One region of the Aeromonas sp. 25-248 genome, then DNA from elsewhere that is predicted to be linked to it. Evidence: predicted binding sites of a transcription regulator. Region 1 holds the regulator's gene; each other region holds the start of a gene.
What was found. Region 1 encodes LexA, which represses DNA repair genes until DNA is damaged. Its sites were predicted from a motif close to ANCTGTNTNNNNANACAGNT; they were not measured.

Region 1 (7,211 bases):
GAGCGGCAGCGGGAAGCCTGCTTCCAGGCGTTTCTCAACAACAACTACGTGGGGGCGCTGGTGCTGCTCGGGGTGATGGTTCACTACCTCTAACCCGCCCCCTTCCTTGATGAAAAAAGGCCGCATGATGCGGCCTTTTTGTTGGGTGTCGACGCCTCAGAGCCGGTTGCCCGCCTGGATGGTGCGGCGGATCTTGTTGCTGAGCAGCGGCACTATGTTGTCGGCCAATGCCTGGAAGCGGCCGAGATCCGGTTTGCAGCCCGGATCCAGATAACCTTCGCTGCGCAGGGTGTGGATCAGGGTGCTGAACAGCTTCTGGTCGAAGAACTCGGGGGCGTTGATGCCGTGCAGGGTGCCGAGGCGCTCCGCCATCATCAGGCCGTCCGCTTCCAGCTGCTCCGCCTCGATGTGGGGCTGGGCCAGCATGCGGGTCAGCACGATGGCGTAGCGCTGCAGGGTCTCCTGGATGCTTTCGGCCAAGAGCAGCAGGCGCATCTGGTTGCCGGGGTTGACCCAGTAGCCGCCGTCGCGTGCCTCGACCAGTTGCTGGCGCAACAGCTCGGCCAGCAGGGCATCGATCAGTTCAGGCAGCTCGTCCTCTTCATAACGCAGGAAGAGTTCGGTCTTGAGCAGGGGGTAGATGTCGACACAACGGGCGACGATCTCGCTGCGGGAGATCCCCTCGCACCGCTCGATCAGGGCCGCCACCAGGGAGGGCATGGCGAACAGGTGCAGTATGTTGTTGCGGTAGTAGGTGAGCAGGATCGCCTGATAGCGGTCCAGGCTGATGATCTGGCCCAGCTTGTCCTCGCTCACCTCGAACTTGTTGAGCTCCATCGCCTGCTCCAGCAGGGTCCTGGCGTCCTCGTCCGGCATGGTGCTGTGCGGGCTGTAGGGCACCTGCTTGAGCAGGTCCAGATAGGTGTTGAGCTGGGCCTGGAGTTCGTCCCGGGTCAAGGCGTGGCGCTCGGCGGCCAGCAGGGCCAGGGCACTCAGGGTCAGGCCGTTGACGGCGGCGGCATCGTTGATACGGGTCATCAGCAGCTCGGCCAGCTGATTGACGGTGGAGGCCATCCACTCGGGACGCTCCTCCCGGCCGATGCTCTCCTTCCAGGTGGGCACATGTTCGCCGAGGTAGCTGTTGAGGGTCAGCGGCTCACCGAAATTGACGAAGCCACGGCCATAGTTGCGCAGCTTGCGCAGGATGCCGAGCACCTGCAGGAAGCTTTCCTTCTCCTTGCGGCTCCCCTTGAGTTCGTTGTGGTAGGTGTTCACCTCCATCACGTGCTCGTAGCCGAGGTAGACGGGGACCAGGGTCACCGGCCTGTCCAGCCCGCGCATCATGGCCTGCAGGGTCATGGCCAGCATGCCGGTCTTGGGGGGCAGCAGGCGACCCGTACGCGAACGCCCACCCTCGGTGAAGAACTCTACCGAGTAGCCCTTGGCGAACAGCAGGTTGAGGTACTCCCGGAATACCGTGCTGTAGAGCGGATTGCCCTTGAAGGTGCGGCGGATGAAGAAGGCGCCGCCGTGGCGGAAGATGGGGCCTGCCGGCCAGAAGTTGAGGTTGATGCCCGCCGCGATGTGGGGCGGCACCATGCCCTGGTGGTAGATGACGTAGGAGAGCAGCAGGTAATCCATGTGGCTGCGATGGCAGGGGACGTAGACGATCTCGTGCCCTTCCTGGGCCAGCTGACGCACCTGCTCTGCTCCGTTGACCGAGAGGCCGCGATAGAGCTTGTTCCACAGCCAGCCGAGGAAACTCTCCCCGAGGCGGATCAACCGATAGGAGAAATTGGAGGCGATCTCGTCCATGTAGCCGTGGGCACGCTTTTGCGCCTTCTCCAGGCTGATCCCTTCCCGTCTGGCCTCCTCCTCGATGGCCTGCTGGATCACGCTCGAATCCAGCAGTTGCTTGAACAGCAGGTTGCGGTTCGGCAGCTTGGGCCCGGTGGCGGCCAGCTGCTGGCGGCTGAAGTGGGTACGGGCCACCCGCGCCAGCTTGTGGGCGATGGCCTCGTCGGTGCCGTGCTTGTCCGCCATGTAGCGCAGGGAGAGGGGCGGGGAGAAGCGCACCAGGTTCTCGCGCCCTTTCAGGATCACGATCAGCGCCTTCTTCAGGCGGTTTGGCGCCAGGCTGCTGATGATGTTCCAGCCGGAGGCCTCCTCGCCTTCCCGGCCCGGGGCGCGGCCCCAGAACAGGGTGACGGGTACTACCTGGATGTCCAGCGCCGGATCCTGCTTGTGCAGGTCCAGCAGCTGGTGGAACTCCTGCAGGAAGGGGAGTGGCTTGTTGCGCGTGCCGAACAGGGGAGGCGGACGATCCAGACAGACGTAGCGTGGCAGCAGTTGACCGTTCAGCTCCAGCGGCGTGAAGGGGCCGGGCAGGCCGAGATCCTCGCAGCACTGTTGCAGGGTCATCAGGTCGGTGATCGAGCTGGTCTTCAGGGCATAGACGATGGGTCTGGCCGGATCCAGCTTGAGCTCGGTGATGGGATTTTCCGGCAGGCTCTTGTGATTGACCAAGCCGCTGACCGGCCATTGCAGGATGGCTCTGGAAATCTTCTGTCCAAGGGACATGTGCGTCTGCTCTCCAAAAAAATGCGGCGTGAGCATAGCAAATCACCGACAGCTTGTCGCCGAGAGGTACGATGAGTCGGCACTTCAGAGCGGGGGGAGGGACAAATGTGCGTCGGGTCGCGACAAATGCCAGTTGCGCCTTGCCTTGGCCCCAGCACTGTATATACTGCCAGTGTGCTGTATAAAAAGACAGGTGCCCATGCTATGAAACCCCTTACCCCTCGCCAGGCTGAAGTACTCGAGCTCATCAAGGCGAACATGAACGAGACCGGCATGCCGCCGACTCGCGCCGAGATTGCCCAGAAGCTTGGCTTCAAGTCGGCCAACGCGGCCGAAGAACATCTGAAGGCCCTGGCCAAAAAAGGGGTCATCGAGATCATGCCGGGCACGTCCCGCGGCATTCGTCTGCTGCTCGAAGAAGAGGACGTGCAGCCTGAAGAAAACGGCCTGCCACTGATCGGCAAGGTGGCGGCCGGGGAACCCATCCTGGCTCAGGAACACATCGAGAGCCACTACCAGGTGGATCCCGCCCTGTTCCACCCGCGGGCAGACTTCCTGCTGCGGGTGCAGGGCATGAGCATGAAGAACATCGGCATCATGGACGGGGACCTGCTGGCGGTACACAAGACCCAGGAGGTACGCAACGGCCAGGTCGTTGTGGCACGGCTCGACGAGGACGTCACCGTCAAGCGCTTCCAGCGCAAGGGCAGCCAGGTGTGGCTGCTGCCGGAAAACGAAGAGCTCTCCCCCATCGAGGTGGATCTCGCCAGTCAGCACCTCACCATAGAGGGCCTGGCGGTCGGCGTGATCCGCAACGCCGACTGGATGTAAGCATCCGATGCGATGAAGAGGCCTCCTGCGGGAGGCCTCTTCATTTTCATCTGCCGATGGCATCTCCCTCCCCACCTTTTCGCTTCTCCTTCCTGTGCACATAGTCTCGCCGCACGACATGCATTTCGGATATATCCTTTGATAAGGCCCCTGTCATGGTCGGTGATCAGGGAAGGGGGAGTCGCACCGGGCAGTACGCCATGGCAGGGATGCATGATCGCCGGGTCGGTGCGCAGAAGGGAGAGTCACCTCAGACTGGGGACTCGTACAGTCAGTACGCTGCCGTGGTTGGTTCGTCGTTGGGGACAAAGAGACCCGTCAGCGTGACCTGTTGAGCAAGGAGGACAGGTATGGCTTCAAGCTCGCCGTGGGATCCGGTGCCGGCCGCAGCGCCCGCATCTTCCATCACCCGATTCATCAAGGGCAGTCGGATGACATGGTTCTATGCGCTCTGGGTCTATCACAAGGGAGATGGTTGGACCATCTGGCTTGGGTGCCCCAAAGACAAGATTGTCCGCCTGGTTCGTCTGTTTCGCCGTCATCACGACATCGGATTGCCGGATGAGCCCTGGACTGCCCCCGTCATCCCGCTGCGCGTCCCCCTGAGACGTGCCCAGCCGCAGCACAGGCTGCGGCCCTGATCCCTCTCCTGTACAAACAAGAGCCCCGCCAGAGCGGGGCTCTTGTTTTGGCGCCGATGCGGCTTATCCATGGCACAGACGCTTTCCCGCCGGGATGCAAGACTAGCCATCGGCGGGGGCAGGCGGGTTACAATGACCCCTACCGGTTTTGCCCCCTGGGCTTCTAACATAAGCAAGGCTTTGTTTTATATGGTTAAACCACGCTTTTACCTGCTGCTGTTGCTGTTCATCGGCGCCATTGCGGCGGCTTATTACTGGAGTCAGCCCGCGGTGCCGGAACAGGCCGATTACTACCCGGCGGGGCGAGACATCAACCCGTTTACCCTCACGGATGCGGATGCACAGCCCTTTACCCCTGCCAACCTGACGGGACACTGGAGCTTTCTGTTCATCGGCTACACCTACTGCCCGGATGTCTGTCCGACCACGCTGGCGGATCTGCGCAGCGTCTATCCGGCGTTGAAGAAGATAGCCCCCACTAGCCAGGTGGTATTCATCTCGGCGGATCCCCAGCGGGATGACAGCGCCCGCCTGAAAAGCTATACCGCCTTCTTCGAGCCCGAGTTCAAGGCGGCGACAGCACCTCACAGTGCCCTCTTTCCTCTGGTCCGCAATCTGGGGCTGGTCTATTCCATCGTGGAAGGGGATCGCAAGGACTACCTGATCGACCACTCCGCCTCCATCGTGCTGATCAACCCCGAGGGGAAGCTGGTGGCCACCTTCCGACCCAAAGTGGCACCGGGTGAGGTGCCCCACGTGGACATGCAGGCCATGGTGGCCGACTTCGCGCGCATTGTGCGGCTGGCTGGCGAGTGATCCCGGCGCGCACCATGCTGATTCCCGCCTGGCTGAAGGATCCTCGCCGCCACAGAGCCGTCTTCGCCCTGGCCCTGCCCATGGTGTTCTCCAACGTCACCACGCCCTTGCTGGGGTTGGTGGACACCTGGGTGATCGGTCATCTTGGCCAGGCCTGGTTTCTGGGGGGCGTGTCGGTCGGTGCGACCTTCATCAATCTGCTGTTCTGGCTGCTTGGCTTCCTGCGCATGTCCACCACAGGGCTGACTGCCCAGGCTCAGGGTGCAGCCCATGCCGAAGGGCAGCTCGACACCCTGGCGCGGGCCCTGGGCTTGGCGATCGGACTGGGCATGGTGCTGTTGCTCCTGTTGTTGCCGTTCCTGCCTGCCATCATCGCCCTCGGCGGCGGCTCTTCCGAGGTACAGACCTATGCCGGTCAATATGTGTCGGTGCGGGTCTGGAGCGCCCCGGCGGCCTTGTGCAATCTGGTCATCATGGGGTGGTTGCTGGGCATGCAGGATGCACGCAGTCCCATGCTGCTGCTGATCCTGGGCAATCTCGTCAACATGGTGCTGGATGCCTGGTTCGTGCTGGGATTGGGCTGGCAGGTGAAAGGGGTGGCCGCAGCTTCCCTGCTGGCGGATTACAGCACGCTCGGGGTGGGGTTCTGGCTGGTGAGCCGGCATCTGCGCCGACTTGATCCCGGGGGGTGGCACAACGCCTGGCAGCGCTGGCGCCAGTGGCCGGCCCTGCTGCGGCTGCTCGCCCTGAACCGGGATATTTTCATCCGCTCCCTGTGCCTGCAACTCTGCTTCGTGTTCATGACTCTGCAGGGGGCCAGGCTGGGGGATGTGGCGGTGGCCGCCAATGCGGTGCTGCTCAATTTCCTGATGCTGATTTCCTACGGGCTGGATGGATTTGCCTATGCGGTGGAAGCCATGGTAGGGCGCGCCATCGGGAGGCGCGATCGGCTGCTGCTGCGAGAGGCCATCGTCCTCAATCTGGGCTGGGCGCTGCTGATCGCCCTGGCATTCACCCTCTCGTTTGCCCTGGGGGGCCACTGGCTCATCAGCCACATTACCGACATACCGGCGGTGATCGCCGAGGCGCAACGTCAGCTCCCCTGGCTGGTGGCCATGCCGCTGCTGGCGGTCTGGTGCTTCCTGCTGGACGGGGTCTTTATCGGCGCCACCCGGGCCCGGGAGATGCGCAACAGCATGTTGGTGGCGGTGTTTGCCGGCTTCTTTCCCATCTGGTGGTTCTGCCAGGGATGGGGTGTGGCGGCCCTGTGGGCCGCCATGAGTGCCCTGATGGCCGGTCGTGGCCTGACGCTGGGCTGGCTCTGCTGGCGACTGGAGCGGGGTGGACGGCTGCTGGCGGGGCAGGGGACGGCGCAGTCAGTCTGAATCCTGGCCGCCTTGCCAATATCGTCAGCGGTCAGAGCGAGCCTGATCAGAGCGAGCCTGAATAGTCGAACTGTCGCCAGCTCTCGTAGACGAACACCGCGACGGCGTTGGCCAGATTCATGCTGCGGCTCTGGGGCAGCATGGGAATGCGCAGCCGCTGCTCGAATGGCAGGCTCTCGATGATCTCCATGGGCAGGCCTCGGCTCTCGGGCCCGAACAGCAGGGCGTCACCGGGGGCAAACCGGGCCGCCGAGTGGGCGGTGCGTCCCTTGGTGGTGCAGGCAAAGACCCGTTGGGGGGCGACGGCCGCCAGAAACGCCTCATAGTCAGGCCAGCGCTTGACGTCGGCAAACTCGTGATAGTCGAGCCCGGCCCGCTTGACCCGTTTGTCATCCCACTCGAACCCCAGGGGCTCTATCAGGTGCAGCCGGTAGCCGGTATTGGCGCAGAGGCGAATGATGTTGCCGGTGTTGGGGGGGATTTCCGGTTGGTAGAGCACGATATCGAGCATGGAAGGATCCTGGGCTGGTGCGAAACGGGCGCCAGCATACCCAGCACCCGTGCCGATGAAAAGGGGGAGGTCAGGGCATGGGCAGGCGGATGGTGATGACCAGTCCGGTCGGCTGATTGCTGCTGGCCCGGATGGTCCCCCCATGACGCTGGATCGCCTCGGCGGCGATGGCAAGGCCGAGACCAGTGCCCCCGGTCTTGGCGTTGCGGGCATCGTCCACCCGAAAGAAGGGCAGGAACAACCGGGGCTGCTGCTCCACCGGCACGCCAGGGCCGTCATCCCGTATGGTCATCACCCATTCCCGTCCCTCCCGGTACCAGTCCACCTTGATGAACTCGCGGGCATACTTGAGGGCGTTGCGCAGGGGATTTTCCAGGGCGCGGGCCAACAGTTCCGGCCACATGGTGAGGGATTCGGCGGGCAAGGAAGGGAGCCTGAGCTGTTTGC
Region 2 (7,211 bases), on a different contig from region 1:
ATACGATGATAAGGCCAAAGACAACACGATTGGCCCGTGCAACACTCTTCATCCCGTCTCGATTCTCATGTCATGGTCGGCCATCCGGTGACATCAGGTCACGGCCGGAGGCCAACTGTGAAAAACCACTGAGTGCTATGTTACCGTTAGTCGGCGCTCTGATTGCAATAAAGATGTTGCCGGGCCATGAAATAAGGAAGCAATTATGTCACTTGTCACCACCTATTGTAGCCAATGCTTTACCCGCAACCGCCTGCCTGTCGAAAAAGCAGACTCAAACGCGAAGTGCGGCCGCTGCCGTCACCCCCTCTTCGAACAAACCCCGGTGGCGGGGCGTCAGGCCAGCTTCGATGCCCTGATCCAGTCCGACATCCCGGTGGTGGTGGACTTTTGGGCAAGCTGGTGTGGCCCCTGCCTGCAGTTTGCCCCCGTCTTTCAGGAGGTCGCCCGGGAGCTTGAGCCCCGCCTTCGCTTCGTGAAACTCGATACCGAGCAGGAGGCCGCCATCGCAGGTCGCTATGGCATCCGCAGCATCCCGACCCTGATGGTCTTCCAGCGGGGGGAGATCCTGGCACAGCGCAGCGGCTCTCTGCCCAAGAGCCTGTTCAAGGAGTGGCTGCTCTCCTTCACCTCCCCCGTCAAATGAAAATGAAATGTTTCATTTCTGTTTGATTGAAGATCCATTTTCACTTGACTCTGTGAGTCGCCACATGATTTGACCATATCCCCCTGTTTCAAACAGGGGGATAAATGTAACCTCGGCATCACAACAACAACCATAAATTAACCGAGAGAACGTTATGCACACATCGGCTGTACCTACGACTCCCCCCTCACGCTGGCTGGACATCAAGTCCGGGATCGTCATCCTGGATCTGCTCCTGCTCTGCGCCATGCTGGCATGGCTCCCGTTTGACCCCATGGTCAACAAGGGGCTGGCCATCCTGATCTTCATCGCCATCCTCTGGCTGACCGAGGCGGTGAACATCACCATCACCGCCATCTCCATCCCGGTGCTCGCCACCCTGCTCGGGGTGTTCGACATGAGCAAGTCGCTGACCGACTTTGCCAACCCCGTCCTGTTCCTCTTTTTTGGCGGCTTTGCCCTCGCGGCAGCCCTCTCCAAGCAGGGACTCGACACCCAGATCGCCGGCAAGGTGATGCAGCTCGCCAAGGGACACCTGGGCTGGGCTTCCATCGTGCTCTTCACCATCACGGCCGCCCTCTCCATGTGGATCAGCAACACCGCCACCGCGGCCATGATGATGCCGCTGGCCCTCGGCATGCTGAAGGGGCTGGACGTTCACAAGGAGCGCCGCACCCTGGTCTTCGTGCTGCTTGGCGTCGCCTATAGCGCCAGCATCGGTGGCATCGGCACCCTGGTGGGCAGCCCCCCCAATGCCATCGCCGCCGCCCAGATGGGCTTGGGCTTCACCGACTGGCTGGAGTTCGGCATCCCCGTGGTGATCATCTTCATGCCGGTGGGCATCGGCCTGCTCTACTGGGTGACCCGTCCCAATCTCTCCCACCAGGTGAGCACCGAGCAGGTCACCATCGAATGGACAGGTCAGCGCAAAGTGACCCTGGCCATCTTCCTGACCACGGTGCTGCTGTGGATTGGATCCCAGCCTCTTGCCAAGGCGCTGGGCGGCATTCCCCAGTTCGATACCCTGATCGCCATGGGCGCTATCCTGGCCATCGCCGTCAGCCGGGTCGCCAGCTGGGATGACATCAACCAGAACACCGACTGGGGCGTGCTGCTGCTGTTCGGGGGTGGTCTCACCTTGAGCGCCATCCTCAAGCAGACCGGGGCCAACGCCTTCCTGGCGGAGCACCTCTCCAGCGGCCTCTCCTCCATGCCCATCTTCGTGATCCTGCTCTGCCTGGCCGCCTTCGTGGTGTTCCTGACCGAGCTGGTCTCCAACACCGCCACCGCCGCGCTGCTGGTGCCGCTGTTCGCCGGGGTGGCCGAGGCTCTGGGAGTCTCCCCCATCGTGGTCTCCGTGCTGATCGCCGTCGGCGCCTCCTGTGCCTTCATGCTGCCGGTGGCCACGCCCCCCAACGCCATCGTCTTCGCCAGCGGCCATATCCAGCAGCGGGAGATGATGCGGGCCGGCCTGGTGCTGAACCTGGTGTTCACCGTCATCCTGACCATGCTGGCCTATTTCATGGGGGATATCCTCCACTGAGGTTCGCCCCCTAATGCCCCTACAAGCCCCGCATCGCCGGGGCTTTTTCTCGCCGCGACATCACCGCGACATTAACTCGCACTTAAGAAATCGCCTCCATGATGCTGACAACGGCCATCACGCAGCCATGGCTGACGATGGCGATGATCATGGACATCACGACAAGGGGATCACCTCATGGGAAAGACGATGCAGAACAACCGTGAAATCAAGGTATGGGATCCGGTGGTCAGGGGATTTCACTGGGCCACTGTGCTGTTGTGCGTGCTGAATCTCTTCATCCTTGAAGAGGGAGCGCGCAACCACCGCTATGCGGGATATGCGCTGGCCGGACTGCTGGTACTGCGCATCGTATGGGGTTTCATCGGCTCCTATCATGCCCGCTTCGCCCAGTGGCTGCCGACACCGACCGGCGTCATCACCTATCTCAAGGAGACGATCAAGGGGCGCCACCCCTACTACGCCGGTCACAATCCTTTGGGGTCCTTGATGATACTGCTGCTGTTGACCTGCCTTGTCGGCACCGCCGCCAGCGGGATCATGACCGAATACGGGCCGCTCTCCGGCACCCATCGCATGGAAGAGATCCACGAGTTCTTTGCCAAGGGGCTGCAGGTGGCCATCTTCGTCCATGTACTGGCCGTCATCGCCCTGGATCGTCTGGTACGGGGCGATCTCGTCAGGGCGATGATCACCGGCAAGAAACGGGTGCCGGCGGACACCCGGGTGGTCGACAGGCCCTGAGCCTCCCTCAACCCGACAGATGAAAAAAAACCCCGCATCGCGGGGTTTTTCACAGGAGCAGACATCAACCGACGTTGCAGCTCGTCAATTTCCAGATCCGGTCTACGTAATCCTGGATGGAGCGGTCGGAGTTGAACTTGCCCATGGTGGCCGAGTTGATGATGGCTTTCTTCGCCCACAGGGCCGGATCCCGGTACCAGGCGTCGATCAGCTTGTGCGCCTCGGAGTAGGACTCGAAATCGGCCAGGGTCAGGTAAGGGTCTCCCCCTTCCAGCAGGGAACGCTTGATGGAGGCGAGCTCCCCCGGGCGACCCGGCGTGAAGTAGTCGGTATCAAACCAGTCCAGCACGGCTTTCAGTTCGGAGTTGGCGTAGTAGAAGTCATACGGGTTGTAGCCGCGCGCCTTCAGTGACTTCACCTCGTCCACATTCAGACCGAAGATGGCGCAGTTCTCGGCACCCGCCTCTTCGGCGATCTCGATGTTGGCTCCATCCAGCGTCCCGATGGTGATGGCACCGTTCAGCGCCATCTTCATGTTGCCGGTACCGGATGCTTCGTAACCTGCGGTGGAGATCTGCTCGGAGACATCCGCCGCCGGGATCAGCTTCTCGGCGAGGCTCACGCGGTAGTTCGGCATGAACACCACTTTCAGCTTGCCCTGGATACGGGCGTCGTTATTGACCCGCTCCGCCAGCTTGTTGATGGCGTAGATGATGTCCTTGGCCAGTTTGTAGCCGGGCGCCGCCTTGGAGCCGAAGATGAACACCCGCGGATGCATGTCATAGTCCGGGTTCGCCAGCAGGCGACGGTAGAGCGCCATGATGTGGATGAGGTTCAGTTGCTGGCGCTTGTACTCGTGCAGACGCTTGATCTGGACATCGAAGATCGCCTCCGCGCTCACGTCGATACCGGTTTCCGCCTTGATGACCTTGACCAGCTTCTCCTTGTTGTGGCGCTTGATGGTCATGAACTGCTGCTGGAACGCCTTGTCGTCGGCAAACTTCACCACGCTGCGCAGCTTGTCCAGTTGCAGCGGCCACTCCTTGCCCACTACCTCGTTGTAGAGTTCGGCCAGTTCCGGGTTGCAGGCCAGCAGCCAGCGACGGGGAGTCACGCCGTTGGTGACGTTGCACATCTTCTCGGGCCACAGCTCGGCATACTCGGGGAAGAGATCTTCCTTCACCAGCTTGGAGTGGATCTCGGCCACACCGTTCACCTTGGAGGAGCCGATGACGCACAGGTTGCCCATGCGCACCTTGCGCACGTCACCCTCTTCGATGATGGAGAGCTTGGCCTTGATGGCATCGTTGCCCGGCCACTTGGGCTCCACCAGCTCGTTCAGGAAGCGGGCGTTGATTTCATAAATGATCTCGAGGTGACGGGGCAGAACCTTCTCGAACAGGCTGACGGACCACTTCTCCAGCGCTTCCGGCAGCAGGGTGTGGTTGGTGTAGGAGAAGACCTGATAGCAGATGCCCCAGGCGGTATCCCAGTTCAGCCCCTCTTCGTCCACCAGCACGCGCATCAGCTCGGGGATGGCCACGGTGGGGTGGGTATCGTTGAGCTGGATGGCGATTTGCGCGGCAAAGTTGCTGAAGTCACTGCCATGCACCCGCTTGTAGCGACGCATGATGTCCTTGATGGAGCAGGCGCAGAAGAAGTACTGCTGGATCAGGCGCAGCTCCTTGCCGGCGTCGGTCTCATCGTTCGGGTAGAGCACCTTGGAGATGGTCTCGGCCTGGGCCTTCTCGGCCTGGGAGTCGATATAACCACCGGCGTTGAACACGTCCCAGTCGAAGAACTCGGAGGCGCGGGATTCCCACAGACGCAGGATGTTGACGGTGTGACCACCGAAGCCGACCACCGGAATGTCCCAGGGCACCCCTTTGATCTTGCGACCGGCGTGCCACACCTTCTTCAGGCCACCCTTGTCACCAAACACGGTCTCCACGTAGCCGTAGAGCGGGATCTCCTGCACCGATTCCGGGCGGCAGATCTCCCAGGGGTTGCCATATTCGCGCCAGGAGTCCGGACGCTCGATCTGACGGCCATCCTGAATTTCCTGACGGAACAGGCCGTGCTCGTAGTGGATGCCATAGCCCACCGCCGGGTAGTTCAGAGTGGCCAGGGAATCGATGAAGCAGGCAGCCAGACGACCCAGGCCGCCGTTGCCAAGGGCCATGTCAGGCTCTTGTTCACACAGATCGGTCAGTTCCAGACCAAGTTCACCCAGCGCCTCTTCACAGACTTTGTAGAGGGAGAGGTTGTGCAGGTTGTTGGAGGTCAAACGCCCCATCAAAAATTCAGCAGAGAGATAGTGAATCGCACGAGTATCTTTCTTGAAGTGAGTCTGCTGAGTACGGGTCAGGCGCTCGTACACCTGTTCATTGACGGCGGCAGCGGTCGCTTTCCACCAGGCATCCGGAGAGGCTTTCTGTTCGCTTGTACCCAAGGTAGAACGCAGGTGACGCACGATACTCGCCTTGAGCTGATCTTTATCCAGTTGGAGATCCTGGTCTGTCTTCTTCTTGGTAGCCATAAACCATTTTCCTTCGTTACAAATAAAAAATGTCATCCCATCGGGGGGACCGGCGCTGTTGTTATCTCAGAATATGCTCCGGCGGGGGCATACTAGCTAAAGCCAAGGGTTTAAAAGTTAACGTGAGTCACACTTTAACGCATAAAAATGACAGTTTCACCATGAAAACCCTTTCCTTGAGCCAGTCTGAATGAAATATAAATTTCGTTTTAAATCATGGTGATACATGAAAACAAAAAAGATAGTTTTATGAATAGGTTTTCAATGATTGCCTGTGACTGAAAATACGTGAAAATAACCGCCGACTAGGGAGAAATTGAAAGCGTTTTCAATTCACACCTCCTCGTCAGGTAATAAAAAGGATGCCCCAATCGGAGCACCCTTTGATTTCAATTAACCATGCGCCTTGAACTGATTGCTCATGGGGTCGTAGTGATACCCGATCTGTTGCAGACGGGTAGCCAGCTGATCTTCTGTCATGTCGTAGTAAGCCAGCAGCTCTTCCAGACCATCACACTCCAACCGCAGCTTCTCGTTGATGATCCCGAGCAGAATGTTCGCATCCAGTCGTTGCAAGGTACTGACGTCCATCTCGCTCCCTCCTCTCCCTATACAGGACTGTATAACCATGAGCGCCGACCCGAAGTTTGTCTACAGGTTAAAAAACACCCTGTATAAGGAAGATATAAATATCCTTTTTAATCATTCAGTTAAAATCATCCCCTGTTAATCGGCTCACATTTTTAGCCACAAATGACTTGTCACTCCTTGCGAACAGAACTACTGTATACGCATACAGCATGGTTATTCATACAGGAACGACATATGAGCCAGCCCCTGAGTCTTTGCCCCCCCTCCTCCTCTGCCGGTCTGATCACCACCTGGCCCACTCGCCATCAGAGCAAGATGGGACAAGAGCAGCGGCGCGGCCCTCTCCATCAGGAAGCGCCGCTGCTGGATGCCCTGGGGCAACTGAGTCAGTCCGACAGTGGCTGGATCCTGCTCGTCGCCCCGCCAGGCCTGCCCGCCGCCGTGCAATTGCAGGCCAGAGGAATCAATCCTGCCAGGGTGCTTGTCGTGCACGCCCCCAAGATCAAGAATTGGCAGCGCCTGCTGGAGCAGAGCCTGATCAATGGTCACTGCGCCGCCGTGCTGACCTGGCTGCCCGAACAGGTCGCCCTGGACCGGAGCACATTGAGCACCCTGGCCCAGCGTGCCGGTGTCCTGACCCGCTTCTTCGAGCCCTCAACCCCTCTGGGTGGGGCACTGAGCTACGGCGGCCAGGATGTCTACCTGAACCACTGATCGCCCCTTCGGCGTGACAGCCAATGCGCCGGCATTGCCCACCGGGTTATCCAGGCTTCCGACCCGGGATGTCATGGCGACAAAGACAAAGCAGCACAGCAGCACAGCAGCACAGCAGCACAGCAGCACAGCAGCACAGCAGCACAGCAGCACAGCAGCACAGCAGCAGTAAATTTGCTCAGGCCCAGACCGTCAAATGGACCCGCAAAAAAGGCGACCCGAGGGTCGCCTTTCAACATGCTGCTGTACGGGGCTAATCGCTCTGCGTTTGCACCGAAGCCCGATTGATCAAGCCAGCTTGGTCTCCAGCTCGGCAATCTTGGCGGACCAGTAGGCCGGGCCGGTCTCGTGGATGTTGTTGCCCTGGGAGTCGACCGCCACGGTGACCGGCATGTCTTCCACCTCGAACTCATAGATGGCCTCCATCCCCAAAT
Region 3 (7,211 bases), on a different contig from region 1:
CGGGCATGTGTGCATGCTGCTCGGCCACAATGGACCCGGAGCCGAAACCGTCTGGGCGCACCAGAAGAATGACCAGCTTGAGCTGGAGATGATGGCCCTCGTACTGAGCCGGGTCGGGGATCCTCAGGTGATGAGTCGCCGGCTGCGCGATGCCGAACAGAAGGCGCAACGCCTTGCCCGCTACCACGATGATTTCCACAGGCAAGAGCGTGAAATGCAGGTGCTGCGCTGGAAGGTGAAGAGCATGGGCGAGTTGCTTGATGCGCAGGGTGGGGAGGTGGCTGCAGCATGAGCAAGACCAAGGCTGACAAGCAGCATCTCTCCGACGTCGCCTCCCTGGGTTGCATTGCCTGCCGCAATGCCGGGTATGGTGCCACGCCAGCGGAAATCCATCACGTGCGCTCTGGGTCTGGCATGGCCCAGCGCGCCGAGCACACCCGGGTGCTACCGCTATGCCCGCGACATCATCGTGCCTGCTACCCCACAGGGTTCCACGCCGCCCCGCGTTCCTGGCAGCAAGAGCACGGCAGTGAGGAGACCCTGCTGGAGCAGGTGGCCAGAGAAGTCACCGAACTGCGCAAGAACACCATCGGGAGGGCTGCATGATCCACCTCACCGCCCTCGATGCGGCCCGGTTGCTGGGTAGCAGCCCGAAGGTCAGGACCGCAGCCAACCAGGTGCGCAAGGCCCAGCAGGTCACGTCCCTGCACGACAAGGTGCTGATCCAGCTGGTCGGCCTTCCTGACCCCGCCACCGAGCTGTTGTTTCACCCCAAGCGCAAATGGCGCTTCGACTACGCCTGGCCCACCCGTATGGTCGCCCTTGAGGTCCACGGCGGGATCCACTCCGGTGGCCGGCACACCCGGGGGAGGGGGTTCGTAGAGGACCGGACCAAGATGAACGAGGCCACCTTGCTCGGGTGGACCGTGCTGGAAGTTGCCCCGGAACACATCAAATCCGGCCAGTTGCGTGCCTGGCTGCTCGCCGCTTTCAATCAGGACCCAGACCAGAGGACCAAACCATGACCCACGCTATCGAAATGGCTCTGCGCCTTTTCTCGCCGAAAGGTGCACTACATGAACCCTCGTCCGGTCGCTCCAGCACGCTGGGGAGAGAGGAGTTTCTGGGAGCCCTGCAGGTGGCCGCAAAGAGCAACCCGCAAGGGCTCCAGTTCCTCATGGCCGACCACCTGGGGGACGAGCAGGCACTGGCTTCGCTGCTGACGCACTTCAGCACCACGCTGGGCAGCGAAGAGGCCGGTGGTATGGCCATGGCTATCCTGCTGCGCCGCCCCCTGCCTGAGCAGCTGGAACACTTGGTGCTGTCTCACCCGCACTATGACAAGGAGCGCCGCCGGGCCGCCGTGGTGATGGAGAAGGCCAAACGAGCTCACCGCGGTGGCAATGGCCACGAGTACCAGCGCCTTCTGGCCGAGCGGAACGAGATCTTGTCTCTCGCCCACGACCACTGTGTCGCCGAGATGCTGCAATCCGGCCGCTGCCCGCATTGCAAAGGGACTGGTATCCGCCCCCGCAAGGGTGACGAGTGCCCGAAGTGCCACGGCACCGGGCGAGTGGTACCCCATGCCGATATGGTCGCGCGCCGGTTCGGGCAGGAGATGCGCCGGTTCGTTGAAAAAGCGGTCGATGAAGTGATCCACCAAGCGTCAGACCTGTCAAAGCTCATGGAGCGACAGGTGAGGGAGATGCGGGCAGCATAGGCTGGTTTCATACACCATGTGGGCTTGAGTATGTTATTTCCATACGTGAACCGAGAAGGTGTATGATGAGAATGAGATGATAAGATTTTGATTTATATGTTTTTTATGCTTTCTGTGAGACGGGCGACAGTGTTTATTACGCAATAATTTTATTGACGTTACGGATAGCATTGGCCATGATTCACCTGCAACTCGACACCAATGGCTACCAATCGGATAGTCGTAGGCGTTAAAGAAAAAGGGCCCGAAGGCCCTTGGTTAAAGTTGGTAGTACTGCACTTTGATGGCCTCTGGGTCTCGACCCCAAGAGCTATCTGGTAAGTAAGGCTGCACTACAGCAACCACAATTGATATTAGCGTTCCCACAAAAACCTCGGCCAAGGTTATGTGGAGCTTTGTTAAGAACCACCTTATCAGTTTCTGAAAGGTGGTTTTTTCATTTTGGGTTGGATTGCAGTCTCGGCCAGGTGGCCGCTTTGGTTGTGGCATGGGGAACCCCCTTTGTTTGCCGGGTTGTGGGCGGTGAGACGCCCGTGATACGTCTGTCTGTTGTTCTGCTCTTCGGCATGGCTTTTCCCTCTTGGTAGTGACGGTAACGACACAATAATGTAGTGCCTTTCTCTCTTCGAAATACACGATAGTGAGGTCTGTACGGCATTGCAATCTGTGGATAACGCATTGGCTGTGGATAAAGAGTGGGTATCGGGTTGGGGGTTAGTGGGCACTCACTGTGAGTGGGTTTACACCAGATTGATCCGGTAAATGCAAGTCTGACTTTTATGTGCGGTAATTTTATTGAACATTTTTTGCTTGCAAATACCGTGTGGTTTTCGTAGCGAAATCACTCTGCATGCCCTGTTACGTAAGGGATTCAGGGAAAACGAGTCCATTGTCAGCTAATCTGCTTTCTGTGAACTTAGCTGCGTCTCGGAGTCTGGGTCAGATTCGGGACCTTGACATCCCTCATTCATTAAGCAGGGTGCATGGAAAGCAAGCTTAAACCTACAGCTCTTCAGATCGCCGGTTGGGGACTGCTCAACGGCGATTTCTTTGACTTTTACGAGGTGGCCGAACAGCTGGGTGTCCCTGCTGAGGTGGCCCGCGAGGCGGTCATTTATCTCCGGTCACTCCGCTATGTGGAGACGCTGGCGGAGTCGAGAAGCTGCAAGCGTGAGGTGGGCAAGAGAAGCTCAAAGCGAGTGTTTATCAAAGTCCTGGCGATCCACCCCGAGCCGCCGGTTCTATCCCACCCCCTCAAGTTGAATGTGCTGCGCTCAACGCTGGCCCGGCTTTCCAAGGCTATGCCTTCACCTCGGGGAGCTCGCTGATGCAGGTGGTGTAGCGGGGGCTGAGCTGCTCCCGCTTCATCATCCACTCCCGGGTATCCCGGCCCCTGGCCGCGAAGTAGACCTTTCCCAACCGCCCCTGGTTGATCTTGTCGATGACCTGCATCAGTGCCTCGCTGCGGGGGGGTTGCTGCTCCGCTGCGAATAGGTCGCCCTGCTGCATGTCGGCTGGGGTAAAGTCGGCCAGCATGATGCCGCCCTTCTGATATCGCTGTTCGTCGCGCCAGATGTGGGGAAGTAGTTGGGGGATCAGGGCCAGCAGCACCCGGGTGTCATTGGTGGGCATCGCCAACTTTGTGCTCACCTGGTTACCGTAATAGGGCTCCCTGTCGCTGAACGGACTTGTGCGAATGAACAGCGTCACATGGCGGCAGCACATCCCTTCTGCCCGGAGCTTCTCGGCCGCCCGCTCCATGTAGCCCGCCAGCGCCTGGTGCATGGGGCCGATCTGCGTGATGCGCTCGCCGAAGCTCCGGCTGCAGATGATCTGCTGCTTGGCCTGCACCTCCTGTTCCAGCTCGGCGCAGGGAATGCCCCGCAGCTCCTGCACCGTGCGCTCGACTACCACGCCATAGCGGCGGCGCAGCGCCTTGGGGTCAGCAGCGACCAGGTCGGCCACGGTCTTGATGCCCTGGGCCTCCAGCTTGGCGGTGAGCCGCCGGCCAATGCCCCATATCTCGTCCACCGGGGTGATAGCCATCAGCCGGGCGCGCCGCGCTTCATCCCGCAGATCCACCACGCCCCCGGTGGCTGGCCAGTGCTTGGCGGCGTAGTTCGCCAGCTTGGCGAGCGTCTTGGTAGGGCCGATCCCGACCCCCACGATGAGCCCGGTCCACTGCTGCACCCGTTCGCGGACTTGGCGGCCATAAGCCACCAGGTCGCCAGCCCAGCTCTCGCTCAACTCGATAAACGCCTCGTCGATGCTGTAGACCTCCACCGTCGGGGCCATCCCCTCCAAGATGCTCATCACCCGACTCGACATGTCACCGTAGAGGGCGTAGTTGGAGCTGAACCATATCCCACCCATGGCCTCGAAGAACTGGCGGATCTGGAAGTAGGGCACGCCCATCTTGACCCCCAACCGTTTGGCCTCTGCCGATCGGGCGACAACACAGCCATCGTTGTTGGAGAGCACCACGATCGGCACCCCCTTGAGGTCGGGGCGAAACAGGCGCTCGCAGGAGGCGTAGAAGTTGTTCACATCGACCAGGGCAACGGCGCAGTGTTTGTTCATGGTGTTGGCATCAGGTGTACGACGCCGGTCACCACCCCGAAGATTTCCAGTTCCTGCCCTTCACTGAAATGGATGGGGCGATAGGCAGGGTTGCCGGGGAGCAAGGCCACCGTGGGATCAAGCTGCAGCTCCTTCACAGTGAACTCGCCATCGACCGCGGCGACCACCACGCTGCCGTGGCGAGCCTTGCGACTGCGGTCCACGATCAGCAGGTCACCATCACGGATCCCGTGCTCCACCATACTGTCACCGGCCGCCCGAACGAAGTAGGTGGCCGCCGGGTGCGCGATGCAGAGCTGGTTCAGGTCTATGGTCTGCTCCACGTAGTCCTGGGCGGGGGACGGGAAGCCACAGGCGGCAGGAGATAGGAACAACGGGATTTCCAACGCCGGGGCGTCGAGGTCTGGAACTGCAAACATGGTTTTGGGCTCACAATGCTGTATATAAATACAGTATAGCGATGCCCGTGGTGAAGATCACCGTGGAGCGATTGACTCCGGATTCAGGTAATATCGGCAAGTCCCCTATGCGTGGAGTCGCCAATGTCATTCAATCTGTGCTCCCTGCCGAAAGAAGAGCAGGAGAAGGTCGAGGTAGAGAAGGCCGCTGCCTATGCGGTGTGGAAGGAAAGGAACCCCGAGATCAAGCAACCCGCCGAGAGCGAGGCCGGGAACTACAAGGGGGAGATGCAGGCCTATTTCCTGCAGCAGGTTGAACGGTACCGGAAGGTGAAATGACGAACGAAAAAACGCTGCTATTGCTGCCAAGTTGGTTCTTCAAAAGGCAGTTCATTGTCTCATTCTGCCTCTTTGTGGTGCTCCCTTTGCCGGTGGCACTAGCCCACAACGCGTCCATGGTGAACTGGCTGCTTTTACCGTTGGTGCTCTTGGCATTTGCACTGCTGTACCCATACAGCCGATATGCAGTTCAATGGGTCATTGGCTACTGGAATGGGGAGGAGAAGGTCGTCTATGACGGCTCATTCCAGAGCTCCATTGACCGGAAGTTTGCAAAGTTCATGGTGAGCGTGGTTTTCATTCTAGTATTGGGCCCACTGTGCCTCTGCGTGCTCTTGGTGAAGCGCTGGAGAACTCGTGATGGAAGGTAACTTGATTACCCATTAGGCACTGCTCTTGCGCTCGCTTGTCTCGACATGGCTAGAGTCATCAATGATTCTAGCCATTTTCGTTTGTGTACCTATGTTGAGACTGAGATTTCAAGCTGCAATAGCTTCCCCCGCATTACTAAAAAAAACAGTTGATTATTAAATTCTACTGAGCTCTAATCATTCTTGACCAACGGTCAGGGTGACACGCCCGAGGATCTGCAACTCCAGTGTTATTTAGCAATCTGCTCTGCACTTCAATGAAATGGTGAGTGACAGTTCTAGATTATAAAAAGCAGACAAAGAACATAATTTAACACTAACCGTTTTCATATGGAGTTGACTTATGAAACATACCAACACAATTAATTCTGCTTTTGCATTCGATGACATGTGTCGCAATATCAAAACAGTCATCGACTCTAATCTTTTTGTTAAATTCAAACTGTCTACAGTAAAAGAGGCAATCTCTGCTGGTTATGGATTTAACACCCACGCTGCATTGCTTGCACAATTCAAGGGAGCAAATGGTTATACCATTGCACTTGATGCTTTCGATTATATTTCTTTCATTGAAAGACTTTATGGCCTTATCGATGATATGACTTCGGTTTGTGCCATAGGCTCCATCATAGATGGCTCTAGACTCGAAGTGAAAATCACTAAGCGCCCACTCAATGACAAGTACACCAATACGGAATACTCCTTTACTGCTTTGGTAAGTAAACATTCAGGTGAGCGTATTACTTCACCGTTTGATTTTATTATGCCAATTTTTGGTCAGGGAACGGAAGAAAAGTATCGAATCGATTCCAATCATATGTTCAGGAGAACATCTGTAGGGAATTATGCACTAACACGTGGCAATCCTACCCGAAGCCTACTCAATGTTACAGGTAGCAATGGAGAGTGGAGCGGTGCTATCTTTGTTTACGATGTTCAGCAGCAAACAAATGATAGTGGGTGCTTGAGAACAATATCATCAGCAGTGGCGAAAAGAATCTTGGCTGCAATATCTCCGAGATTTAGTATGGAGCTTTATCGTCCTGATTATTATGATTATGGAGCATTGCGCTTAAAAGTAACCCTGGGTGATTCTGCATTAGCCTATTTTGCTGGGCGAGTAGTTTCTTTTACTCGCCCAGTCATTGAAAGAAGGCTCATTCATGTGGAGTCACAAAATATGTACACCATGGAATTGGATAAATTCAATAATGGTGTTTATAGCGCGGATGTTTATAGTAATGGGATTGGAGAAGATAAAAACCCCACGCCCGAAAATAAGTTTTATATGATTTTTTATAAAGAAGTCCTTACGCAGCTTACACAGTCTGGCTTGTCCATTAAGCCTTATTGGGTGAGCTAGCGAATGATAGAATGATGAGTTGTGCTGCGGTTGATATCTTGCTGCCCCAGCGTTAGTATTGCTCAAAGATGGCCAGAGTCCCCGTGACCCTGGCCTTTTTCATTTCTGGCCCGCCTCGTGCGGGCTTTGTCGTTTCTGGAGGGGCGATGCATGGGGAAAGAAGAAGAGCTCGCGACGGCTGCGGCCGCTGCGGGGGTTGCAAAGAGCGCACCGCCGGTAGTGGTGTCCGGCATGACGCTGGCCGGGTACTCGCTCAATGACTGGGTGCTGGCTGCCACGTTGATGTGGATAGCGGTTCAGATGGGCTGGTTCATCTGGTCGAATATCATCAAGCCGCGCCGCCAGCAGGGAGGTGCAAAATGAACAAGGTCCGCATTGCCATTGCCGCGCTCAGCCTGAGTGCAGCGGGCTTTGTGGGGCTCCTGAATCGGGAGGGGTTT
Region 4 (7,211 bases), on a different contig from region 1:
TTAAATCAATTTTATGACACATCAAAATAGTTTCAATTCTGTTAAACAAATACGCAACCCCGGAAATAAAGCCCTCGCATCTCGATTATTTCAATAAATGGCCAGGCTCATCCAAAAATCAATTTAAACCCAGTAAAAACACATGTTTATGCGGATTGACACCCCCACCAAATTCATTAGTTTATCTAATCAAAAGCCCATAGATTTTCTTGTTTGCCCCACCCGGAAAGAGCTCCTACAATGCGCCTCGCAGTGAGGGCATACCTCTGAATACAGGCCGGTCATTCCGGGTTCCCGGTACGTATTCGATGAACATTTCGAACCTGTTTGTTGGGATTAATGATGAAAAAGTTTGTTGCCAAGACCATCCGTTACTACAAGCTTTCTTTCGTTCAACTCTATCAAATGAACCGACTCTGAAGCCTCGCGACGGCTCCTCTGTTTTTTCCCGACCGGTCTGCAGACGCGCTCACTGTCTGTGAACATCCATCCTGAATTGTCTTTGCCCACCGCCTGTGCCGTGGGCTTTTTTTTGCCCGCAAAACAAAAAGCCGCCTCAAGGGCGGCTTTTTGGTTCATAGCGCAACGTCTACTGATCTGCCGGTCGTTCCAGGCCAAAGTGTGCGTAGGCTCTCTGAGTTGCGATCCGCCCTCTGGGTGTACGTTGCAGATAGCCTTGCTGGATCAGATAAGGTTCCAGCACGTCTTCTATGGTGTCCTTCTCCTCACCGATGGCGGCGGCCAGGTTGTCGAGCCCGACGGGCCCCCCCATAAACTTGTCGATGACGGCCAACAATAGCTTGCGATCCATGAAGTCGAAACCTTCGTTGTCCACGTCCAGCATGTCCATGGCACGGGCCGCAATGGGTCCGTCAATTCGCCCGTCAGACTTCACCTGGGCAAAATCTCGTACCCGCCTTAACAAACGGTTAGCAATCCGCGGTGTCCCCCGGGAGCGACGGGCTACCTCGAGAGCGCCGTCTTCCGTCATGTCGAGCCCGAGGCAGCGGGCGCTGCGAGAGACGATGTCGGTCAGGTCCTTGACGTTGTAAAACTCGAGGCGCTGCACGATGCCAAACCGATCCCGCAGGGGGCTGGTGAGGGAGCCGGCCCGGGTGGTGGCACCGATCAGGGTGAAGGGAGGGAGATCGAGCTTGATGGAGCGGGCCGCTGGCCCCTCCCCTATCATGATGTCGAGCTGATAATCCTCCATGGCCGGGTAGAGCACCTCCTCCACCACCGGGCTGAGACGGTGGATCTCGTCGATGAACAACACGTCGTTCGGTTCCAGGTTGGTGAGCAGTGCCGCCAGATCGCCGGCCTTCTCCAGCACGGGGCCGGAGGTGGTCTTGATGTTGACCCCCATCTCATTGGCGACGATGTTGGCCAGCGTGGTCTTGCCAAGGCCGGGAGGCCCGAAGATCAGCAGATGATCGAGGGCCTCCCCGCGCTGGCGGGCGGCCTCGATGAAGATCTCCATCTGATCGCAGACGTGATCCTGTCCGGTGTAATCGGCCAGCTTTCTGGGCCGGATGGCCCGATCGATGATCTCGTCCTCACGGGCGGCACCGGCCGAGATGAGGCGATCCGCTTCAATCATTGTCTACCTCACACCAGGCTGCGCAGGGATTCACGAATGATCTCCTCTACCGACATGCCGTCGGCGGCCACCTTGCTGACGATCTGGCTGGCCTGCTGCGGCTTGTAGCCGAGGGCCACCAGTGCACTGGCCGCCTCCTCGCTCGCATCCGGGGCTCGCAGCGGGCTCTCTTTCGCGGGCAGGGTGATTTCGGCCGGGGAGAAGAGATCGTGGCTGACCCAGCCCTTGAGGCGGTCTTTCATCTCCACCACCAGGCGCTCGGCGGTCTTCTTGCCCACGCCGGGCAACTTGACCAGTGAGCTTATCTCCTCGCGCTCGACGCTCATCACAAACTGGGTGGCCGTCATGCCGGAGAGAATGGCCAGGGCCAGCTTGGGGCCGACCCCGTTGGTCTTGATCAGCTCGCGAAACAGCGCCCGCTCCTGCTTGTGGTTGAAGCCGTAGAGCAGCTGGGCATCTTCACGCACCACGAAGTGGGTGTGAATGACGGCCTCCTTCCCGAGTTCGGGCAGATCATAGAAGCAGCTCATGGGCATATGAACCTCATATCCCACCCCTCCGACTTCCAGCAACACCTCGGGGGGTTGCTTCTCGATGATGACGCCTCTCAAGCGACCGATCATGTTCTTTTCCTCGCCACGCAGACTCTCGCAAATTGGGTCATAGCATAAAGAATAACTGGATAAGTATCCAGCATAGGTCCATGCAGATCATGGGATGACCAGCTCTTCATACCCGGCCATTTCCCTCGTTCAGAACACAGTCTGTCACTTTATTTTCCATCGGGGATGGCACATCTTCGTCATTGATTGAACACTGAAATGGTCTTGTTCGGCACCAGGGAAGGCTTGATTCATGAAAATCGTCACCACATCCAACCTCGGACTCACCATTCTACTCGGCTGCACCCTGGGCATGGGGGCGATCGGCTGGTATGGCAGCCAGCGGCTGGCTGATCTGCTCTCCTACGTCCTGGGTGCCGCCTGGCAGACGGCAGATGGTGCCATGGAGGGCTCCATCGAACTCGGCAACCAGTCGCTCTATATCCAGAAAATGCTCTCGGGGATCCCCCTCGACGCACCGGAACTGCAACGGGCAAAAGAAGCGGCCAGCGACGCCTTGCGCCGGGTGGAGCAAGGCGGGCTCATCGATGGGGCGGCCATTACCACACTGAAGCAGCATGAGCAGACCTATCAGCAAGAGCAGGCACAGCTGCTGACCCTCTATCGCACCTTCACAAGCACCGATGAGGCGCTGCGCGCCAGTTCTGAACGCATGTCACGCCTCTCGACCAGGCTGGAGGTGATCGGTGACGAGGCCGTCGAGAGCCTCACCCGCTCACCGGATCAGGCCATCAGCTGGCACGGCGGCCTCGCGACCCGCTGGCAGGCGGCCGATGGCGGCATGGAGGCCAACATCGGATTCCTGCGCCAGCTCTATGCGCTGGAGAAGATGCAGAGCGAAGGCCCTACTCCTGCCATCCAGGCCGAGCTGGCACAAGCCACCCGCTTCTATCAGGACGCGGTTGACGGCATGCTGGCAACCGGCCAGTTCGATGTGCCCGGTGACGGGGAGTTTGCAGGCCAAATGCTCTCCACCCAGTATCGCGCCCTGCAAGCCGACAATGCCCGCCTGATCCGTGAATGGACCACAGCCTTGAGCGCTTATCAGAACCAGCTGGCCCGTTACGAACACAGTGCCGACCAGCTCAGGCTGGCGCTGGTCGAGGTCGAGACCCAGGGGGACGCCACCGTCGAGGATCAGGTTCACCAGCTCAACGCCATCATCGACTACACCAGGGGACTCATCCTGGGGGGCTTGCTGCTCAGCCTGCTGATCGTCACCTGTTGCGGCTTCTGGCTGGTGCGCACCATTGTTCGCCCGCTACTCCAGGTCGACAAGCGCATGCAGGACATCGCCGCCGGGGAAGGAGATCTCAATGCCCGCATCAACCTCTCACGCGACGACGAGATTGGCTCCCTGGCCGGCAGCGTGGATCGCTTCATCGAGAAGCTGCAGATGATGATCAGCGCCACCATGGACAACAACCAGCACATCAGCCAGCACGTGCACACCTCGGTCAACCGGGTCCAGGCCATCAGCCAGAGCAGCCGCCAGACCGCTGCACATGCCCAGGCGCTGCACCACGACAGCGAGCAGATGGTGCAGGTGGCCACCACCATCTCGGACAACTGCAACCTGGCGGCACACAACGCCAACGAGGTACGCCAGCTCACCACGCAAAGCAGCCAGTATGTCTCCTCCGCCACCGCCGGCATGCAGCGGGTGGTCATGGAGGTGGGTGAATGTGCCACCGCCATCAATGCCCTCAAGGAGCAGGCAGGGCAGATTGGCCAGATCATCTCCACCATCAGCAATATCTCGGAGCAGACCAACCTGCTGGCACTCAATGCCGCCATCGAAGCCGCCCGGGCGGGCGAGATGGGGCGCGGTTTTGCCGTGGTGGCCGACGAGGTGCGCACCCTGGCCAATCGCACCGCCACCTCCAGCGCCGAGATAACGGACGTGATCAACAGCATCCAGCAGCAGACAGAGCAGGCCTATCTGATGATGCAACGCAACCTGAAAACCGTGGAATCGGGTATGGCGGACTCCGACAACACCAAGCAGATCCTGTTCAAGGTAGAAGAGGCCATCGATCAGCTCGCCGACATGGTGCAACAGGTGGCAGAGGCGACCAGCCAGCTCTCCCACACCCTGGGACACACCACGGGCAAGGTTTCGGATATCAGCCTGCAGGCCCAGACGGGCGAACAGGAAGCCCAGGAGTGCCTGCAACTGGCCTCCTCCCTCCATCAGGCCAGCCAGCAGCAACAGCAGTTGCTGTCGCAATTTCGGGTCTAGTGCGGACGGGGCAAGGCCCCCGCCCTACCCCAGCGCCGCTGAATTTAGCCCTTGGGCCGGGGGGCTTCGCCTGTTAAAATTCCGCACTTGAAATTTTCCAGGGCCAAGCCGCCCGAACTAGCGAAGGTCTACCGCGATGCGTACCAGCCAATATCTGCTTTCCACTCTCAAGGAAACCCCCTCCGACGCTGAAGTTGTCAGCCACCAGCTGATGCTGCGCGCCGGGATGATCCGCAAACTCGCTTCCGGCATGTACGCCTGGCTGCCGACCGGCTTGCGGGTCCTGAAGAAGATTGAAAACATCGTCCGCGAAGAGATGAACAATGCGGGTGCCGTCGAAGTATCCATGCCGGTGGTACAGCCCGCCGAGCTGTGGCAGGAGTCCGGCCGCTGGGATGACTACGGCCCCGAGCTGTGCCGCCTCACCGACCGTCACAACCGCCCCTTCGTGCTGGGGCCGACCCACGAAGAGGTGATCACCGCGCTGGTCCGTTACGAAGTGAACAGCTACAAGCAACTGCCGCTGAATCTGTATCAGATCCAGACCAAGTTCCGCGATGAAGTGCGCCCCCGTTTCGGCGTGATGCGTGGCCGCGAATTCCTGATGAAGGATGCCTACTCCTTCCACATCGACAAGGCCTCCCTGGTCGATACCTATGAGAAGATGCATGCGGCCTACTGCACCGCCTTCACTCGCATGGGTCTGAACTTCCGCCCGGTGCAGGCCGATACCGGCTCCATCGGGGGCACCGGCTCCCACGAATTCCAGGTGCTGGCCGAGAGCGGTGAAGACTTGATCGCCTTCTCCGATACATCCGATTACGCCGCCAACATCGAGATGGCCGAAGCCCTGGCACCGGCTGGCGAGCGCGCTGCCGCAACCAAAGCCCTGACCAAGGTGGCCACCCCGGCCGTCCACACCATCGACGAAGTGGCCGCTTTCCTGAACGTGGCGCCGACCGCCATCGCCAAGACCCTGCTGGTACTGGCCGAGGAAGATGAGCACGGCAAACAGGCCGTCATCGCCCTGGTACTGCGTGGCGACCACGAGCTGAACGAAATCAAGGCCGAGAAGCTTTCTGGCGTGGCTAACCCGCTGACCTTCGCCAATGACGAGCAGATCAAAGCGGCCGCCGGTTGCGACGCAGGCTCCATCGGCCCGGTCGGCTTTGCCGGTCGCATCATCGTCGATCGCAGCGCCGCCCATCTGAGCGATTTTGTTTGCGGCGCCAACGAGACCGGTTTCCACCTGACCGGTGCCAACTGGGATCGCGACATCGCCTCTTACGAAGTGGCCGACCTGCGCAACGTGGTGGAAGGTGATCCGAGCCCGTGCGGCCAGGGCAAGCTGCTGCTCAAGCGCGGTATCGAAGTGGGCCACATCTTCCAGTTGGGCACCAAGTACTCCGAAGCGATGAAGGCGAGCGTGCTGAACGAAGGCGGCAAGTCCGTCACCATGGAGATGGGTTGCTACGGTATCGGGGTTTCCCGTCTGGTGGCTGCCGCCATCGAGCAGAACAACGACCAGTACGGCATCATCTGGCCGGATGCCATCGCCCCGTTCGAAGTGGCCATCGTGCCGATGAACATGCACAAATCCGAGCGCGTCGCCCTGCAGGCACAGCAGTTCTACGCCGAGCTCAAAGCCGCCGGGGTGGACGTGCTGTTCGACGACCGTAAAGAGCGCCCGGGTGTGATGTTCGCCGACATGGAGCTGATCGGTGTGCCCCACGCCATCGTCATCGGTGACCGTGGTCTCGACAACGGCGTGGTGGAGTACAAGTGCCGCCGCTCCGGCGAGAAGCAGGAAGTGGCCATCGGCGAGATCGTTGCCATGCTCAAGGCCAAGCTGGGTCGCTGATAACGCCGACACCGCCTCTCGCTTTTCATAGGAAAGCCCCGAGTGCCACGGCACTCGGGGCTTTTTATATGGCTCTCAGCCATGATGCACAAAAATGCGTCTCCAGCGTGAACCAATGAGATAACTGCATTGCCCTGTACACGGCACGGCTGATTTCCTAGACTGGCGCTCTTTACCCAGCTTGCCCGAGAAGTTATGTCCATCGCCTCAGCCAATACCGTTGTCGTGCTCGACTTCGAGACCACAGGGCTTTCACCCGGACAAGGGGATAGAGCCATCGAGATCGGTGCCGTCAGAATCAAGGATGGCCATATCAGTGAGCGTTTCTCGGCATTGATGAATCCGGGCTTCAACGTGAGCAGCTTCATCGAGCAATATACCGGGATCAGCAATGCCATGCTGAAACAGGCTCCCCCCTGTAACGAGGTGATGGCGGATTTCGTCGACTTTATCGGTGATGACAATCTGGTCGCCCACAACGCCTCCTTCGACAAGCGCTTTCTGGATGCGGAAATAGAGCGATTGCCGGCGCAATACCGCGGCCAGTTCGCCTGTTCCCTGCTGCTATCGAGGCGCCTGTTTCCCGATGCCCCGGATCACAAGCTGGGTACCCTGGTGCAATACCGGAGCCTGCCCAATGACGGGGTATTTCACCGTGCCCTGGCGGATGCCGAGGTGACGGCCCACCTCTGGCTTGCCTTGTTGGAAGAGCTGGCGTGTCGACATGGCATTATCGACCCGGACTTTGAATTGCTGCTGACCCTTGGCAAGAAGCCAAAACAGGTGATTCCATCCTTCCTGCGGGAATATGCGACTCGGAAATAATATGTGCCGACATGCATCATCAATCATCCATGCCATGTCGGCACTGAATTTACCCGCCTT

Region 2: a site for LexA is predicted at 6,165-6,184, ahead of ACVDHI_RS06675 (DUF4250 domain-containing protein). Genes of this name have one in related genera too.
Region 3: a site for LexA is predicted at 4,736-4,755, ahead of umuD (translesion error-prone DNA polymerase V autoproteolytic subunit). Genes of this name have one in related genera too.
Region 4: a site for LexA is predicted at 2,277-2,296, ahead of ruvA (Holliday junction branch migration protein RuvA). Genes of this name have one in related genera too.

The regions. Positions count from the first base shown of each region.
Region 1 covers NZ_JBRKTB010000022.1:24,481-31,691, forward strand. Annotated here, with positions in the region: gene ubiA (4-hydroxybenzoate octaprenyltransferase) at 1-93, shown strand, start outside; gene plsB (glycerol-3-phosphate 1-O-acyltransferase PlsB) at 157-2,580, opposite strand; gene lexA (transcriptional repressor LexA) at 2,785-3,411, shown strand; gene ACVDHI_RS20065 (hypothetical protein) at 3,843-4,052, shown strand; gene ACVDHI_RS20070 (SCO family protein) at 4,242-4,868, shown strand; gene ACVDHI_RS20075 (MATE family efflux transporter) at 4,883-6,253, shown strand; gene trmL (tRNA (uridine(34)/cytosine(34)/5-carboxymethylaminomethyluridine(34)-2'-O)-methyltransferase TrmL) at 6,300-6,764, opposite strand; gene ACVDHI_RS20085 (ATP-binding protein) at 6,835-7,211, opposite strand, start outside.
Region 2 covers NZ_JBRKTB010000003.1:31,828-39,038, forward strand. Annotated here, with positions in the region: gene ACVDHI_RS06650 (hybrid sensor histidine kinase/response regulator) at 1-52, opposite strand, end outside; gene trxC (thioredoxin TrxC) at 206-646, shown strand; gene ACVDHI_RS06660 (SLC13 family permease) at 801-2,189, shown strand; gene ACVDHI_RS06665 (cytochrome b/b6 domain-containing protein) at 2,367-2,933, shown strand; gene ACVDHI_RS06670 (glycogen/starch/alpha-glucan phosphorylase) at 2,998-5,472, opposite strand; gene ACVDHI_RS06675 (DUF4250 domain-containing protein) at 5,866-6,063, opposite strand; gene ACVDHI_RS06680 (cell division inhibitor) at 6,298-6,777, shown strand; gene ACVDHI_RS06685 (fumarate hydratase) at 7,066-7,211, opposite strand, start outside.
Region 3 covers NZ_JBRKTB010000002.1:253,702-260,912, forward strand. Annotated here, with positions in the region: gene ACVDHI_RS04590 (hypothetical protein) at 1-292, shown strand, start outside; gene ACVDHI_RS04595 (Ref family recombination enhancement nuclease) at 289-606, shown strand; gene ACVDHI_RS04600 (hypothetical protein) at 603-1,025, shown strand; gene ACVDHI_RS04605 (TIGR02642 family protein) at 1,022-1,720, shown strand; gene ACVDHI_RS04610 (hypothetical protein) at 2,704-3,048, shown strand; gene umuC (translesion error-prone DNA polymerase V subunit UmuC) at 3,020-4,300, opposite strand; gene umuD (translesion error-prone DNA polymerase V autoproteolytic subunit) at 4,297-4,719, opposite strand; gene ACVDHI_RS04625 (DUF3283 family protein) at 4,843-5,037, shown strand; gene ACVDHI_RS04630 (hypothetical protein) at 5,034-5,408, shown strand; gene ACVDHI_RS04635 (hypothetical protein) at 5,752-6,771, shown strand; gene ACVDHI_RS04640 (hypothetical protein) at 6,922-7,134, shown strand; gene ACVDHI_RS04645 (lysozyme) at 7,131-7,211, shown strand, end outside.
Region 4 covers NZ_JBRKTB010000020.1:50,286-57,496, reverse strand. Annotated here, with positions in the region: gene ACVDHI_RS19530 (hypothetical protein) at 337-579, opposite strand; gene ruvB (Holliday junction branch migration DNA helicase RuvB) at 590-1,600, opposite strand; gene ruvA (Holliday junction branch migration protein RuvA) at 1,609-2,223, opposite strand; gene ACVDHI_RS19515 (methyl-accepting chemotaxis protein) at 2,456-4,465, shown strand; gene ACVDHI_RS19510 (proline--tRNA ligase) at 4,602-6,326, shown strand; gene ACVDHI_RS19505 (3'-5' exonuclease) at 6,522-7,151, shown strand.